One region of the Achromobacter sp. RT286_PF genome, then DNA from elsewhere that is predicted to be linked to it. Evidence: riboswitches for the same ligand, from Rfam matches in the RefSeq annotation. Region 1 holds a riboswitch; the other holds the start of a gene.
What was found. Region 1 has a riboswitch for glycine ahead of AC6LJY_RS23570 (D-amino acid dehydrogenase). Riboswitches for the same ligand answer to the same signal wherever they lie in the genome.
Positions count from the first base shown of each region.

Region 2: another riboswitch for glycine. It lies ahead of gcvT (glycine cleavage system aminomethyltransferase GcvT); the one in region 1 lies ahead of AC6LJY_RS23570 (D-amino acid dehydrogenase).

Region 1 is NZ_JCBAMR010000040.1:20,267-28,236, reverse strand. Features, by position in the region: gene AC6LJY_RS23585 (FAD-binding protein) at 1-967, shown strand, start outside; gene AC6LJY_RS23580 (lactonase family protein) at 996-2,213, shown strand; gene AC6LJY_RS23575 (peptidoglycan DD-metalloendopeptidase family protein) at 2,386-2,940, shown strand; gene AC6LJY_RS23570 (D-amino acid dehydrogenase) at 2,897-4,144, opposite strand; glycine riboswitch at 4,184-4,278, opposite strand; glycine riboswitch at 4,279-4,369, opposite strand; partial or broken gene ampC (class C beta-lactamase) at 4,523-5,683, shown strand; gene AC6LJY_RS23560 (3-hydroxybutyryl-CoA dehydrogenase) at 5,836-6,846, opposite strand; gene AC6LJY_RS23555 (NAD/NADP octopine/nopaline dehydrogenase family protein) at 6,840-7,937, opposite strand.
Region 2 is NZ_JCBAMR010000007.1:143,405-151,374, reverse strand. Features, by position in the region: gene gcvP (aminomethyl-transferring glycine dehydrogenase) at 1-1,521, opposite strand, end outside; gene gcvH (glycine cleavage system protein GcvH) at 1,593-1,970, opposite strand; gene gcvT (glycine cleavage system aminomethyltransferase GcvT) at 2,073-3,173, opposite strand; glycine riboswitch at 3,265-3,388, opposite strand; glycine riboswitch at 3,422-3,518, opposite strand; gene AC6LJY_RS08870 (ZIP family metal transporter) at 3,635-4,528, opposite strand; gene AC6LJY_RS08865 (superoxide dismutase) at 4,558-5,172, opposite strand; gene AC6LJY_RS08860 (BaiN/RdsA family NAD(P)/FAD-dependent oxidoreductase) at 5,378-6,580, opposite strand; gene AC6LJY_RS08855 (Orn/Lys/Arg family decarboxylase) at 6,604-7,970, opposite strand, start outside.

The DNA.
Region 1 (7,970 bases):
TGGCGGCAATTTCGGCGTGATCACCAGCTATGGTTTTGCCGCCTTGCCCCGCGCCCCGCGCGAAGTGGCCATCGCCACCGTCGCATTCGACTGGGCGGGCATGACGCCCGGGCGCTTTGCGCAGTTGCTGGATATCTACGGCAGCTACTGGAACACGCGCGGCCGCGACGCCGATACCTGGGGCATGTTCTCGCTGCTGAAACTGACGCATCGCTCCGCCGGGCAGATTGTCATGATCGTGCAGTTCTGCAACCCCGACGGCACCTGCCAGGACCTGACCGTGCTGCAAGATTTCCTGGATCGCTTTCGCCCTTGCGCACCGGTGGCCGCGCGCGCCACCACGCCCGGCTTGCCACGTCCGCGCGCGGGCGGCGACCTGCTTTGCAGCGAACCGCATACGGTCATTCGCCATGACTGGCTGGTGGCCACGCAAACGCTTAACGGCTCGGGGCCGAATCAGCGCGGCAAATACAAATCCGCCTACATGAAGCGCAATTTCACGGCGCACGAAGCCGCGCGTATCCATGCCCACCTGACGCGCGACGTCCCCGGCGCCGACCTGCGCCAATCGCTGTTGCAGGTGGATTCGTACGGGGGCGCCGTCAACCAGCCGGATCGCCTGCGCGACACCGCCGTGCACCAGCGGGCGTCGATCATGAAGCTGCAATACCAAACGTACTGGACGCACGCCGACCACGACGCCCTGCACGTACGCTGGATGGCGGATTTCTATCGCGACGTATATGCCGACCCGGCAGCCCGGCCCGACCACGCCGGCACCCCGTTTCCCGGCGACCGCTACGAAGGGTGCTACATCAACTACCCCGACAGCGACATGCTGGCGTACCCCTTCTGGCCACGGTTGTACTACGGCGACGGCGGGCTTTATCCTTTCCTGCAAGAGGTCAAGCGCCGCTACGATCCCAACAACGTTTTTCACCACGCGATGTCGGTGCGCCCGTCATGACGCGCCGCCCGCCTTGCCGGACTTCGCCATGAATTCCCTATCCAGCGCACCCCGCCGATCCTTCATCCAGTTCGCCGGAAGCTTGTCCGCAGCCGGCGCGGCAGGCCCCTGGCTGTCGGCCATGGGCGCCGCCACCGCGCGCGCCGACCCCCGCTACGCCTATGTGGGCACCTATACCCGCGATGCGCCCGGGGGCACGGCCGGCGGGCCGCCATCGCGCGGCATACACGCCTATGCCCTGCGTCCGCAGGGCGGCTGGCATCTGATCCAGGTGATGGAAAGCGACAACCCGTCGTACTTGGCCGTGCACCCCACGCAGCGCTTTCTCTACGCCATCAACGAGATCGATCAATGGGAAGGCCTGGCCCGAGGCACCGCCGAATCCTATGCGATCGACCCGGCTGACGGCAGCCTGCGCTTCCTGAACCGGCAGCCCCTGTCGCTATCCAGCACCGCGCCCGCGTTCCTTGCCGTATCGCCAGACGGCCGCTACCTGGTCACGGCGCAATACGGGGGCGGCACGTACAACGTGTTGCCCATCCAGGCCGACGGCGCGTTGGGTGAAGTGTCGGGCATCGTCAAGGAAACCGGCTCGGGGCCGCGCCCCGAACAGCAATCCGCGCATCCGCACATGGTGCTGTTCGACTCCACCGGCCAGCGCGTCCTGGCCACCGATCTGGGCAGCGATCGCATCAATCTGTTCACGTTCAAGGATGGCAATCTGTCGCTGTCCGAGCGCACGACGCTGCCCGCGGGCGGCGGGCCACGCCATCTTGCGCTGCACCCCGATGGCGCGCTGTTATACGTCTTGAACGAACTTGACGCCTCAATCGCGTGCTTCGGCTACGACGCCCACGCCGGCCGGGTGCTGGCGCAGCGCCACCTGGTCCCCGCCACACCGCCCGGATTCACCGGCGCGGGCAACGCGGCGGCGTTGCTTGTCCACCCGTCCGGCCGCTTCTTGTACGCCTCTACCCGCCGCGTCGACAACGACCACGCGCAAGCCGACAGCATCGCCGTCTTCGCCGTTGCCAAGGATGGCGCATTACGCCGCGTACAAACCTGGGCCGAAGGGCTGCGCTTCCCCCGCGCACTTACCCTGGCGCCAGACGGCGGCAGCCTGTACGCGCTGAACCAAAAGGGCGACTCCATCCTGCGCCTGCGCATCGATGCGGCAACAGGGCAGCTAAGCGACATGGAAGTGGCAGCGCAGACGCCAACACCGGTATGCCTGGTGTTTGCATAGGCGGGGCAACCGCGGGCGATCTTGATAGCCGGCGCAACAGGCCACTTTGAAGCCCCTTTGAAGCCACTCGGGCACCCACTCGGAAACCACTCGGAAACCCCTCGGAAACCCCTCGGGAACCCCTCGGGAACCCCCTCGGGAACCCCTCGGCCAGCCCGCCGTCGAACCTTGCATGACCGTTAATCCTGTATTGCGCTTCCTCTGGCGCCTCGTCATCCTGGGCTTATTTGTCTGGCTTGCTGCGTGGGCGTGGCCCCGCCTGCCCGACGCCGCACGCGCACCGTGGCATATGGCGCGGCTGGCCTGGCAACAAGCCCCGTCATCCTTGCCCGTACCGGTACAGGGCGTGTCCGCCAGACGCTTGACCGACACTTGGGGCGCGGCCCGGTCCGGCGGCCGCCAACACGAAGGCATCGACATCTTTGCCGCGCGCGGCACGCCTGTGCTGTCCACCACGGAAGGCGTGGTCATGCAGGTTGGCACGAACAACCTGGGCGGCCAGGTCGTGTGGGTGCTCGGGCCCGGACGCCAGCGCCATTACTACGCGCACCTGGATGGCTACGCCGATATTGAACGGGGGCAGCTGGTGGCCCCCGGAGACGTGCTGGGCTACGTCGGCAACACCGGCAACGCGCGAGGCACGCCGCCGCATTTGCATTACGGCATCTACGACGGCGGCGCGATCAACCCCTATACGCTGTTGGTGACGCCGGCAACGCCGCCCTGACGCTTTGCGCAAGCACCTGCGCCGTCGCGGCTGACAACGTCCACCCCAGGTGTCCGTGCCCCGTGTTGTAGAACACGCCCGGGCGTTTGCCCGGCCCCACGCGCGGCATCATGTTGGGGGTCATGGGGCGCAGGCCGCACCACGGCACGACGCGCGTGGTGTTGATGTTGGGGAAGTGTTTACGCGTCCAGTCGATCAGCGGCTGCACGCGTTCGGCACGAATGTCCATGTTGAAGCCGTTGAATTCCGCCGTACCCGCCACGCGAAAGCGGTCGCCCAGGCGGCTGGTGACGATCTTCGCGGCTTCGTCCAGCAGGCTGACGCGGGGCGCGGCGCCCTGGCTGTCGGCGTCGTCCAGGTGCACGCTGATCGAATAGCCCTTGACCGGATAGATGTTGATGGAATCTCCCAGCAGGCGGGCGAACTTTCTGCTGGCCGCGCCCGCGCATACGACGATGGCGTCCGCTTCGTGCCGTTCGCGCTGGGTGCCGCCGTCGCGGCGGATGTCCAGCACGTAAGGGCGGTCGTGGCGTTGGATGTTGTCGATGTCGGCATCGTGCACGAACGTGACGCCACGGCGTTCGCATGCCTGGGCCAGACCGCGCGTGAACTTGTGGATGTCGCCGGTGGCGTCCGATGGTGTGTAGAAACCGCCGTGGCATCCGGTTTGCATGGCGGGTTCGATGGCGCGCGCTTCGTCGGCGGTGACTGCGTAGCGGTCCAGGCCGCCGGCTTGCAGCAGCGCGTTGGAGCGATGCGCGGCCTTGAAGCTGTTGGCGTCGTGGTAGATGTGCAGGATGCCCCGGCGCTCCAGGTCGAAGTCGATGCCTTCCGCCTCGGCCATGTCGAACAGATGCCGGCGCGCTTCGATGGCCATGCGCGTGGTGGCGATGGTGTTGTCGCGGTAGTTGGGAATTTGCGCCATGAACTGCGCCAGCCACGAATACTTGTGCCAGCTGAAGCGGGGGTTCAGCAACAGCGGCGCGTTTTTGCGCAGCATCCAGCGTAGCCCTTTGATGATCGTGGCCGTGCTGTTCCAGACTTCGGCGTTGCTGGCGGATAGCTGGCCGCCGTTGGCATAGGACGTTTCCATGGCGGGATAGCGTTGGCGGTCGTAGACGGTGACCGCGTATCCCAGGTTCGACAGGGCATAGGCGGACGTGACGCCGGTGATACCGGCGCCAATGATGGCGATGCGGGGCATGGTGGCTCCAGACAGGGTGGCCGCGACCAATGTGGACGCGGCACCCCATCTGTCTTTGGTACCTGAGAGTTTCACCCGCGCGGGCGGCGGGTTCCCCTTCGGTGGGCGCGCACGGCGCCTCTCTCCAGATTGTCTATACGCGCGCAGTCCTGTTGCCTGAGAGTTTCCGGGGCGGTTGCTCCGTCGGCGCCGGCCGCCAGGGCCGGTCTCTTCTGCGCGGTTTTGAATCGACGGGGTAGAGAATAGCTAAGTTCATGTCGCATTTGCTTCAGGGTTAGTACTATGTCGCGTGCGCCGTTGGGCCGGCGTGAACCGAATAGGACGATAGGAATGAGTTTTCGCGCCGCGCGACGCACTGTTTTGCAAACGCTGGCCGTGATGGCCAGCGGCGCCCTGGTTTCGTTGGCGTCGGCCGAGCCGGTGGCCCCCGGCGCCGGCATCGACGACGCCGTGCATGCGGTAATGCGCGAGTACGACGTGGCGGGCCTGGCCATCGCCGTCACGCGCGAAGGGCGGCATGAATTTCGCAGCTATGGCGTGGCCTCGCTGCAAACGCACGCGCCCGTCAGCCGCGACACGCTGTTTGAGCTGGGCTCGATCAGCAAGACCTTTACCGCGACGCTGGCGACCTACGCCCAGGCGCTGGGCAAGCTGTCGCTGACCGACAGCCCGGCGCGCTTCGTGCCTGCCTTGCAAGGCACGGAATTTGGCAAGCTGACCCTGATCCACCTGGGCACGCACACGGGCGGCGGCTTCCCGCTGCAAGTGCCGGACACGGTGCGCGACGATGCCCAACTGATGGCCTACCTGTCGGCGTGGACGCCGCGCTACGCACCGGGCACCTACCGCACGTATGCCAACCCCAGCATTGGCATGCTGGGCGTGGTGGCGGCCAAGAGCCTGGGCCAGCCCTATGCGCAGGCCATGGAGAAGACGCTGTTGCCCAAACTGGGCCTGACCAACACCTATATCCACGTGCCCGCCGCCAAGATGGGCGACTACGCGCAGGGCTACAACAAACAGAACGCGCCGGTGCGTGTGAACCCGGGCGTGCTGGCCGACGAAGCCTACGGCGTCAAGACCAGCGCCAGCGACCTGATCCGCTTCGTGGACGCGAACATGGGCGTGGCGTCAGCGCCCGCGGAATTCGGCGCCAAGGCCGCCCGCGATGCGAAGGTCGCCAAGGCCGTCGTCAACGACGCCGTGCTATCCAAGGCCTTGGCCGATACGCATGTGGGCTACTACGACGTGGGTGGAATGACGCAGGACCTGGCCTGGGAACAACTGGCGTATCCGGTGACGCTCAAGGCGCTGTTGGCGGCCAATGCCGGCACGTTGAACAGCCAGAGCCACCCGGCCAAGGCCCTGACCCCGCCGCAGCCCCCGCGTGCCGATGTGTGGATCAACAAGACGGGTTCCACCAACGGCTTTGGCGCCTACGTGGCGTTTGTGCCGGCCAGGAAAATCGGCGTGGTGATCCTGGCGAATCGGAACATTCCGAACGACGCCCGCGTGCGGCTGGCGTATCGCATTCTTGAAGGGGAAACGGCGGCGGAAGCAAGAACGGATACGGGAACGGGAACGGATTCGGGATCGGCCCCGGAAACGCAATCCGAAGCCCGCGCGCAAGCGAACTGAAACAGGCAGAAGACAGTGGCAGGCGGAAGGCCGTCGCCGGCCCCTGTCAGCCGTCAAGCTTCCGTGCCCGCCGCCGTGTGGGCTCCATCAAAACGCGGCAATAGCCCCATGACCTCCAGCCTTTTGCACAGCTGTCCCAGGCGCTGCATCTTGTAGGCGTCCACATCCAGGTCGGCGTAGTCGTAGAAGCCCTTGCCATCGCGCAAGCCGTTGCGGCCTTGCTCCATGTTTTTGGCGATGACGTCGGGCGATGCAAAGCGTGGGCCGATCTGGGCTTCAAGGTAGCGCGATGCGTAGTACAGGATGTCGCCGCCGCCCCAGTCGATGAACTCCAACAGGCCCAGCACCGAAAACCGCAAGCCGAATCCCAGGCGCACGGCGGTGTCGATATCTTCGGCGCTGGCCACGCCTTCCTCGACCATGCGCGCGGCCTCGTTCATGGCCAGGGCCTGGATGCGTGGCACGATGTAGCCCGCCGTGGGCGCGCATTGCACGGGCGTCTTGCCGGTTTGGCGCAGCACGGCCAGCAACGCTTGCAGGGCGGCGTCGGCGGTGCGCGGCCCGGCGCTGACTTCGACTAGCGGAATCAGATAGGCGGGGTTGAGCCAGTGCGCGTTCAAAAAACGCTCGGGGCCTGGCATCAATTCGGCCAGCTCGGTCACCAGGAACGTGGACGTGGTTGACGCAATCACGGTGTCCGGCGCGCACACGCGGCCCAGCCAGGCGAAGGTGTCGCGCTTGGCGTCCAGGCGTTCCGGCACGGCTTCGAAGATGATGCGCGCGCGTTGCAGGTCGGCCACGGCGTCGTCGCGGCCGCACAGGCGCACGCGCTGCATGGCGGTGTCGGCCTGCTGGTCATCCAGCAGGCCAAGCCGGCTTAGCGTGCCCAATTCGCGCCGCAGGTTCGCCAGCACGCGCGCGTGGTGATCGGCTTGTTCCGCCTGAGTCCTGGGCTTGATGTCGACCAGTGTCACGGCGCGTCCCGCGTGGATGTACGACAGCGTGATGCCTTCCCCCATGCGCCCGGCGCCGATCACGCAGATTCTGTCTTCCATGGTCAGCATCCTTGTTTCAGCAATTCAGCCATGCCGGCGCGCGACAGGCGGTCCAGGCCGAGACTTTCCAGCGTGCGGCCCTCGGCGTAAAGATCGCGGCCGGTGATGGCGCCGGCAATGCTTAGCAAGCCTTGCGCCACCGGCGTCGGCACGCCCGCCCAGCGCCCCGTGGACACCAGCAAGGACAGGCCCAGCCGCGTGTCCTCAAGCATGTAGCGGTGCGTGTGCAGGTCGATGGCTTCACGCCAGTCGCCACTGTCGGTCAGCTTGCCGTGCGCGCCACGGCCGTACATCCATTCATCGCCTTCCGTGGCGTAGTGGTCGGCCAGCGGAAAGTGCGGCGCGGCATAGCCCAGCGCCTCGCGGATGGCGATGCGTTCGGCGTCCAGCGCGTCGGTAACGCGGCGGATTGATGGCTGGGTGCCTTCGTTGTGGATGTCCCACTTATCGAAATGCTCCAGGGGGCCCGCGTTCATCATGATGAGCGGCGGATGGATGATGGGGCCGGCGTTCATCAAGGCGCCCGCCAATCCGTCTTCGATGGGCTCGATGCTGGGGTAGACCTGGCCCAGCAACGCCAGCGCGTCGTCGGTCAGCCGGCTGGGGAACACGCCGGTGGGCAAGCGCGTGGCGTAGCCGCTGATGACGACCGTGTTGCCGTGTTTGCGCGCCAGGTAGGGCAGGGTGCCCGTCTCGGCAAAGGCCACGCGGGCGGGATTGCCGGCGTCCCGCTGCGCGCGCGCAAACAGGTAGCTGCCAAAGGTGCCGGGCGGCAGGAACACCACCTGCCCGTCCTGCAACAGCGGGGCCAGCATGGGCGCCAGCGCATCGTGCGTGGTCGAGGGCAGGGGGATGACGACCACCCGCGCGTCAGTCAGCGCGGCCTTCAGCGAGCCTTGCAGCGCCAGGTGGCCGGGACCCTGGCCCAACGGAACCTGGCGCGTGCCGCGATAGTCGGTGACAGTCAGCGCGCCAGCCTGTCGCAAACCGTCGAACGCGGCGTCGTCGCGGCGCCACCAGCACACCTCGTGTCCGTTTTCGGCAAGTTCGGCCGCGGCCGCGTAGCAGCCGTGGCCGCCGCCAATTACGCTGATTCGCATGATCAAGCTCCTTCTTTGAAGGCTTGATCCTAG
Region 2 (7,970 bases), on a different contig from region 1:
CGAACCCAGCGGGATCATCGTGCGGTCCAGCGCCAGGTCCTTGTCGGCCAGCTTGCGCAGGTAGCGCAGCATGTCGGTTTCGGATTGCACACTGGAGAAGACGGGGTGCTTGAGGATGGCGCTTTCGCGCGCGACCGATGCGGGAATGCCGCCGGCGGCGGCCGCGTCCAGCGCGTCGATGTCCAGTTCGACATCATCGCGTTCCAGGCCGGCGGCAAACACGTTGACCAGCGCTTGCAGGTCGGCGACGGTGACGGTTTCGTCCAGCGACACGGCCAGGCGCGCGCCGTCGACGCGGCGCAGGTTGATGTGCTCGCACTCGGCGGCCGTCACGATGGCCGGGGTGGCCGCGCCCGTTTCCAGCAGCAGCGTGTCGAAGAACGTGTCGTTCACGACCTTCACGCCCAGCTTGATGAGTTCAGCGCGCAAGATGGCGGTGCTGCGCTGCACGCGCTGGGCAATGCGGCGGATGCCTTCGGGGCCATGCCACACGGCGTACATGCCGGCCATCACGGCCAGCAGCACCTGCGCGGTGCAAATGTTGGACGTGGCCTTCTCGCGGCGGATGTGCTGTTCGCGCGTTTGCAGCGCCAGGCGCATTGCCGGGTTGCCTTGTGCGTCTTTCGACACGCCGACCAGGCGGCCGGCCATGTTGCGCTTGAAGGAATCCTTGCAGGCCATGAAGCCGGCGTGCGGGCCGCCAAAACCGAACGGCACGCCAAAGCGTTGCGCCGATCCGATGGCGATGTCCGCGCCCCACTCGCCCGGGGCGGCCAACAGGGCCAGCGCCAGCAGGTCGGTGGCGCAGGCAACCACGGCGCCTTGCGCGTGGGCGGCTTCTGCCAGCTTGCGGTAGTCGGACACCGAGCCGGTGCTGTGCGGGTATTGCAGCAGCACGCCGAAGCATTCCGGCAGGCCCTGCGCTTCGTCGCCCACGGTGATTTCCAGCCCCAGGCCTTCGGCGCGCGTGCGCACGACTTCGATGGTCTGCGGATGCACGTGGCGCGAAATGAAGAACACCGGGCTTTGCGACTTGGCGCCACGGCGGGCCAGCGTCATGGCTTCGGCGGCGGCCGTGCTTTCGTCCAGCAGCGAGGCGTTGGAGATGTCCAGCCCGGTCAGGTCGGCGACCATGGTCTGGTAGTTCAGCAGGGCTTCAAGACGCCCTTGCGAGATCTCCGGCTGATACGGCGTGTAGGCCGTGTACCAGGCGGGGTTCTCAAGAATGTTGCGCAGCACGACGTTTGGCGTCTGCGTGCCGTAGTAACCCTGGCCGATGTAGTTGCGAAAGACCTTGTTGCGGCCCGCGATCTGCTTCAGTTCGGCCAGCACGTCGGTTTCGCTGCGCGAGGGCGGCAGCGCCAGCGGGGCCTGGCTGCGGATCTTGGCGGGAACGACTTCGTCGATCAGGGCGTCCAGGCTGGCGCTGCCAATCACTTGGAGCATGGCGGCCTGGTCGGCGTCGGACGGGCCGATGTGGCGGGGGATGAAGTCGGTATGGGTGTCTAGGGCGCGCGACATGGGAACTCTCGGGTGGTGGTGCATCAGGCCGGCGCGCCAAGAGGTCGGCGCGCCCGGCTCGAACCGGCTTCTTAGCCGTTGGCGACGGCTTCGTAGCCGGCGGCGTCCAGCAGCTTGTCGGCATCGGCCGCGTTGACCGGCTTGATCTTGAAGATCCAGGTGGTGAAGGCCGATTCGTTGATCAGGCTGGGGTTGTTTTCCAGCTCGTCGTTGAAGGCGACGATTTCACCGTTGACGGGTGCGTAGATGTCCGAGGCGGCCTTGACCGACTCAACCACGCCGGCGGTTTCGCCCGCGTTCAGCTTGGCGCCAACCTTGACGTCGCCAACGAAAACCAGGTCGCCCAATTGGTCCTGGGCGGTATCGGTGATGCCGACGACGAACACGTCGCCTTCAGCTTTGACCCATTCGTGGGACTGGGTGTACTTGCGATCGGTGGGCAGGCTCATGGGAAATCCTCTAGGGAATACGGGTAGATGAATGGTGTTGCGCGCCTCGTGCGAGCGGCGTGTGCGTCAACTGGCAGCGGCCGTTCGCGCGAAGCTTCGAGTTTACGAGTGTTCGACGGCTTTGCCGTTACGCACGAAGGGCAGCTTGCAGACCAGGGCGGGCACCCATTTGCCGCGGATGTCGACTTCGACCGTGTCGCCCGGACGCACGCCTTGCGGCAGGCGGGCAAAGCCGATCGACACGCCCAGCGTGGGCGACATGGTGCCGCTGGTGAGTTCGCCCGTGCCTTGCGCGCAGCGCACGGCCATGTGGGCGCGCATCACGCCGCGCTCTTGCAGCTTCAGGCCGACAAAGGCGGCGGGGGTGGCGAATTGTTCCAGCGCGTCGCGGCCGATGAAGCGGCGCTCGGCATTCTTGAGCGACACGGTCCAGGTCAGGCCGGCCTGGTCGGGCTGGGTCAGCTCGTCCATGTCCTGGCCATACAGGTTCATGCCGGCTTCCAGGCGCAGCGTGTCGCGCGCGCCCAGGCCCGCCGGGCGCACGCCCTGGGCAGCAAGGTCGCGCCACAGTTGCACGACGTCGGACGCAGGCAGGACGATTTCAAAGCCGTCTTCGCCGGTGTAGCCGGTGCGGGCGACGAGCGTGTCGTCGCCCACGCGGGCGGCAACGAAGGGGGTCAGTGCTTCGGAGGCGGCTTGCCAGGCCGGGCGCGCGGCCCAGACCTTGGCGCGGGCGTTCGGGCCCTGCACGGCCACCATGGCCAGATCGCGGCGCGGGGTGATGGCAACGTCGAAACTGCCGGCCTGCTTCACACGCTGCATCCAGGCCACGTCTTTGTCGGCGGTGCCGGCGTTAACGACCACGCGCCATTCGTCAGCGGCAAAGAAATAGATGATCAGGTCGTCGATGACGCCGCCCTGCGGGTTCAGCATGCACGAATACAGCGCCTTGCCGGGCACGGTCAGCTTGGCGACGTCGTTGGCGACCAGGCGTTGCAGGAAGGCGTAGGCATCGGGGCCGGCCACATCCACGTTCAGCATGTGCGACACGTCGAACATGCCGGCGTCCTGGCGCACCGCGTGGTGTTCCTCAAGCTGCGAGCCGTAGGCCAAGGGCATGTCCCAGCCGCCGAAATCGACCATTCGGGCGCCGGAGGCGATGTGTTCGTCGGCCAGCGGGGTGCGTTTGAGGGTTGCGGACATGCGCGGAAACTCCGGGACGGCAATGGCTTGCCAGGGTTACGGAATGCCGGTCGTGACAAGCGGATTGCGCCCGCACGGCATCGGCTGAATCTTCCGCCCCTCTGTCCTTTTGCCTGAGAGTTGCCCCGCGCTGGGCGGGTTTGCACCTTCGGCGCCTGGGCTGCTCGCTGTGTCCCGAATTCGGGGCGGCGCCAGGTCTCTCCAGAGTACTGTTTTGCCGCATCCACACGGTAAAAACCGGGACGGGGCAAGCATGTGCGGTATCGGTTACCTGAGCGATTCTGGGCGAATTGCGCCTTCGGCGGCGACCCTGGTGAAAGGGGCGCTCTCTCCCGCAAACATGCGTGACAGCGGCGCCAAGCATACAACGAAAACCAGGCCTGGAAAAGCGCGATTTCCTGGCGCGGCCCGGCCACAAACCGCTGCCGTGGACCACGCCAAACCGGACACCAACCCCCGGGCTAGCCCAGCGCCGTGTCCAGCAACATCATCAGCACAAAGCCCAGCATCAGCCCGCACGTGGCGTAGACCTCGTGCCCCTTGCGGTGCGATTCGGGAATGATCTCGTGGCTGATGACAAACAGCATGGCGCCCGCCGCAAAGCCCAGCCCCCAGGGCAGCAGCAAGACGGACCAGCCGACGATGGCGGCGCCCAGCACCGCGCCCAACGGTTCGACCAGCCCCGACAACATGCCTAGCGCCACGGCGAAGGCCCGCTTATAGCCGGCGGCCAACAGCGCCACCGCGACAACCATCCCTTCGGGAATGTCCTGGATCGCAATGCCCGTGGCCAACGCGGTGCCCGCCACCGGATCGCCCCCCGCGTAACCCACGCCGATGGCCAGGCCTTCGGGCAGGTTGTGCAGCGTGATGGCGATAACGAACAACCAGGCGCGTCGCATGCGGCGCGCCTCGATGCCTTCGCGGCCCTTGATGAAATGTTCGTGCGGCAGCGTGCGGTCCATGATGAGCAGCACCGCCGCGCCCAGCAGAATGGCCGCCCCCACCGTCAGGCCCGCGCCCCAGCGGCCCATGCCCTGGCTTTCGGCCGCCGCAATGCCCGGCACCACCAGGGAAAACGCGCTGGCCGCCAGCATGACGCCCGCGCCGAACCCGAACATGCTGTCCTGGACCTTTTGCGGGATGGTGCGGGCGAACAGGATGGGCACGGTGCCCAGCGCGGTGGCGCCGGCCGCTACCAGCCCGCCCAGCAGGGCGTCGGCCACGTGCGCCGCGCGCACGTCCAGGTAGGCCCACAGCTGGTGCATCGCCAGGCAGGACACCAGCACGGCCAGGGTCCAGACGCTGATGCTGGTGGCCGCGGGACGCACGCGGTGACGGCTGAATGTGTTCATGGGGCCGATGCCTCCATCACAAAGCGGGCTTAACCCTTTGCGGCCGCATAACGGCGCGCCACCTCGGGCCAATTCACGACATTGTAGAAGGCGCCAATGTATTCAGGGCGACGGTTTTGGTACTTGAGGTAATAGGCGTGTTCCCAGACGTCCAGGCCCAGGATCGGCGTATTGCCGTGCATCAGAGGGCTGTCCTGATTAGCGCTGCTTTCCACCACCAGCTTGCCGGCCGGCGTGACCGAGAGCCAGGCCCAGCCGCTGCCAAAGCGGGTCAGGGCCGCTTTGGTGAAGGCCTCGCGGAAGGCGGCCAGGCCACCCAGTTCGGATTCGATAGCGGCGGCCAGCGCGCCATCGGGTTCACCACCGCCCTGGGGCGACATCACGGACCAGAACAAGCTGTGGTTGGCGTGGCCGCCGCCATGGTTGCGCACCGCGCCGCGTATGGCTTCCGGCAATTGGTCCAGCCGCGCGACCAGGGCTTCAACGGGTTCTTCCGTGCTGATGCCGGCGCCATCCAGCGCCGCGTTCAGGCTGGTGACATAGGTTTGATGATGCTTGCTGTAGTGAATCTCCATCGTCATGGCGTCGATGTGAGGCTCCAGGGCGTCGTAGGCGTAGGGCAGCGTCGGAAGGGTGTAGGGCATGGGTGTCTCCGTGGGACTCGCCTGTTCCAAGGGAACGGCGACAGTCGATGATCGAAGGTCGGGGCCGAGGGCCAAAGAACGGCCGGCGACAGCCAAGACAGGAAACACAAATGATATGTATTTTTATTTGATAAAACAATGATGATGTGGCGTTGCGCAATTACTGCGCGATCATCGCGTCATCACGACCTTGAAAACAGCGCCCTTACAGCGCCTTGCCGCAGGCCACGCCGGAGGCCCAGGCCCATTGGAAGTTGTAGCCGCCCAGCCAGCCGGTCACATCCACGGCTTCGCCGATGAAGTAGAGCCCAGGCGTGGTTTTGGCTTGCATGGATTTCTGGTCCAGGCCGCGCGTGTCGACGCCGCCGCGCATCACTTCGGCTTTCTTGTAGCCGGCGGTGCCGCTGGGCACCAGCGTCCATTGGTGGATGTCTTGAGCCAGCGCGCGCAGCGTTTTGTCGGGCGCGTCGGCCAGGCGCATCGCGGCCAGGCCGGGCTTGCCGCCCTGCTCTGCCAGATGCAGCCAGCGATCGGCCAGGCGCTTGGGCCACAGGCCCGCCAGCACGGTATGCAGCTGCTGCCGGTTGCCCGACTTGGACGCCAGCAATTCTTCGGCCAGGTCGCGGCCCGGTGCCAGGTCGATCACGATGGGTTCGCCCGGCTTCCAGTAGCTGGAAATTTGCAGGATGCCCGGGCCGGACAGGCCGCGATGGGTAAACAGCAGGTCTTCCAGGAATTCACCCCGCGCCTTGCCCTGCCCCGTCTGCAGGCCCACTTCCAGCGCCACGCCCGACAGTTCGGACAGCGGCTGCCATTGTGCGGAGTCAAAGGTCAGCGGTACCAACGCGGGTCGCGGCTCGACGACTTTCAGGCCGAATTGGCGCGCGATCTTCAGGCCGAAGTCGGTGGCGCCCAGCTGCGGGATCGCCATGCCGCCCGTGGCCACGACCAGCTTGGCCGCGCGGATCACGCCCTGGCTGGTGCGCAGTTCGAAGCCCTGCTCGCCATGGCCGATATCGGCCACCGAACAGCCCATGCGCCATTGCACATCGCCCGCGTCGCACTCGGCGCGCAGCATGTTGATGATGGATTCGCTGGAATCGTTGCAGAACAGCTGGCCACGGTGTTTCTCGTGCCAGGCGATATGGTGGCGCTTCATCAGCGCCAGAAAATCCTGCGGCGTGTAAGCCGACAGTGCCGAGCGGCAGAAATGCGGGTTTTCGGACAGAAAATTGGCGGGCCCGGTCCCGATGTTGGTGAAGTTGCAGCGGCCACCGCCGGAGATGCGGATTTTTTCGGCCAGGCGCTCGGCATGGTCGACCAGCACCACGCGCAAGCCGCGCTGCCCGGCCACCGCTGCACACATCATGCCAGCGGCGCCGGCGCCGAGGACGGCTACATCAAACATCAGGACTCCAGACCCGCCGGGTCTTATTCTTCGATCAGGCAATCAACGTAGTAGCGCTTTTCGCCATCCGGACCCGCTTCATCGGCCAGGCCGTGAATATAGGTTTCGAAGCCGGGGAAGCGCTCGTTGAATTCGCGCGCGAATTGCAGGTACTGCACGATGGTGCGGTTAAAGCGTTCGCCCGGAATCAACAGCGGAATGCCCGGGGGATACGGCGTCAACAGCACGCCCGTGACGCGGCCTTCCAGCTTGTCGATGTCGACACGCTCGACCTCGCGGTGCGCCATGCGCGCAAAGGCGTCCGACGGCTTCAGCGCCGGCACCATGTCGCTCAGGTACATCTCGGTGGTCAGGCGGGCGACGTCGCGCGCGCGGTAGGCTTCGTGGATTTCCTGGCACAGATCGCGCAGGCCCATGCGTTCGTAGCGGCGATGCACACGGCAGAAGTCGGGCAGGATGCGCCACAGCGGCTGGTTGCGATCGTAGTCGTCCTTGAACTGCTGCAACGCGGTCAACAGCGTGTTCCAGCGGCCCTTGGTAATGCCGATGGTGAACAGGATGAAGAACGAATACAGGCCGGTCTTTTCGACCACGACGCCGTGCTCGGTCAGGTACTTGGAGACCAGCGCGGCCGGGATACCCGTTTCGCCGAAGCTGCCCGACATGTCCAGCCCCGGCGTGATGACCGTGGCCTTGATCGGGTCCAGCATGTTGAAGCCTTCGGCCATTTCGCCGAAGCCGTGCCAGTGGTCGTTGGCTTCCAGGATCCATTCGTCGCGGTTGCCGATGCCTTCGGACACCAGGCGGTTCGGGCCCCAGACCTTGAACCACCAGTCGTTCTTGCCGAATTCGGATTCCACCTTGCGCATGGCGCGGCGGAAGTCCAGCGCTTCGCGGATGCTTTCCTCGACCAGCGCGGTGCCTCCGGGCGGTTCCATCATGGCGGCGGCCACGTCGCACGACGCGATGATCGCGTACTGCGGCGAGGTCGACGTGTGCATCAGGTACGCCTCGTTGAAGACGTTGCGGTCCAGCTTGCGGGTCTCGGATTCCTGCACGATGATCTGCGAAGCCTGCGAAATGCCGGCCAGCAACTTGTGCGTGGAGTGCGTGGCGAAGACCATCGCGTCCTGGCTGCGCGGGCGGTCCTGGCCGATGGCGTGCATGTCCTGGTAGAACTCGTGGAACGAGGCGTGCGGCAGCCAGGCTTCGTCAAAGTGCAGCGTATCGACATAGCTGCCCAGCTGCTCCTTGATCATTTCCACGTTGTAGATGACGCCGTCGTACGTGCTTTGCGTCAGCGTCAGGATGCGCGGATTCTTGTTCACCGCTTCGCGCGCGAAGGGGTTGGCCTCGATCTTCTTGCGGATGTTGTCCGGGTGGAATTCTT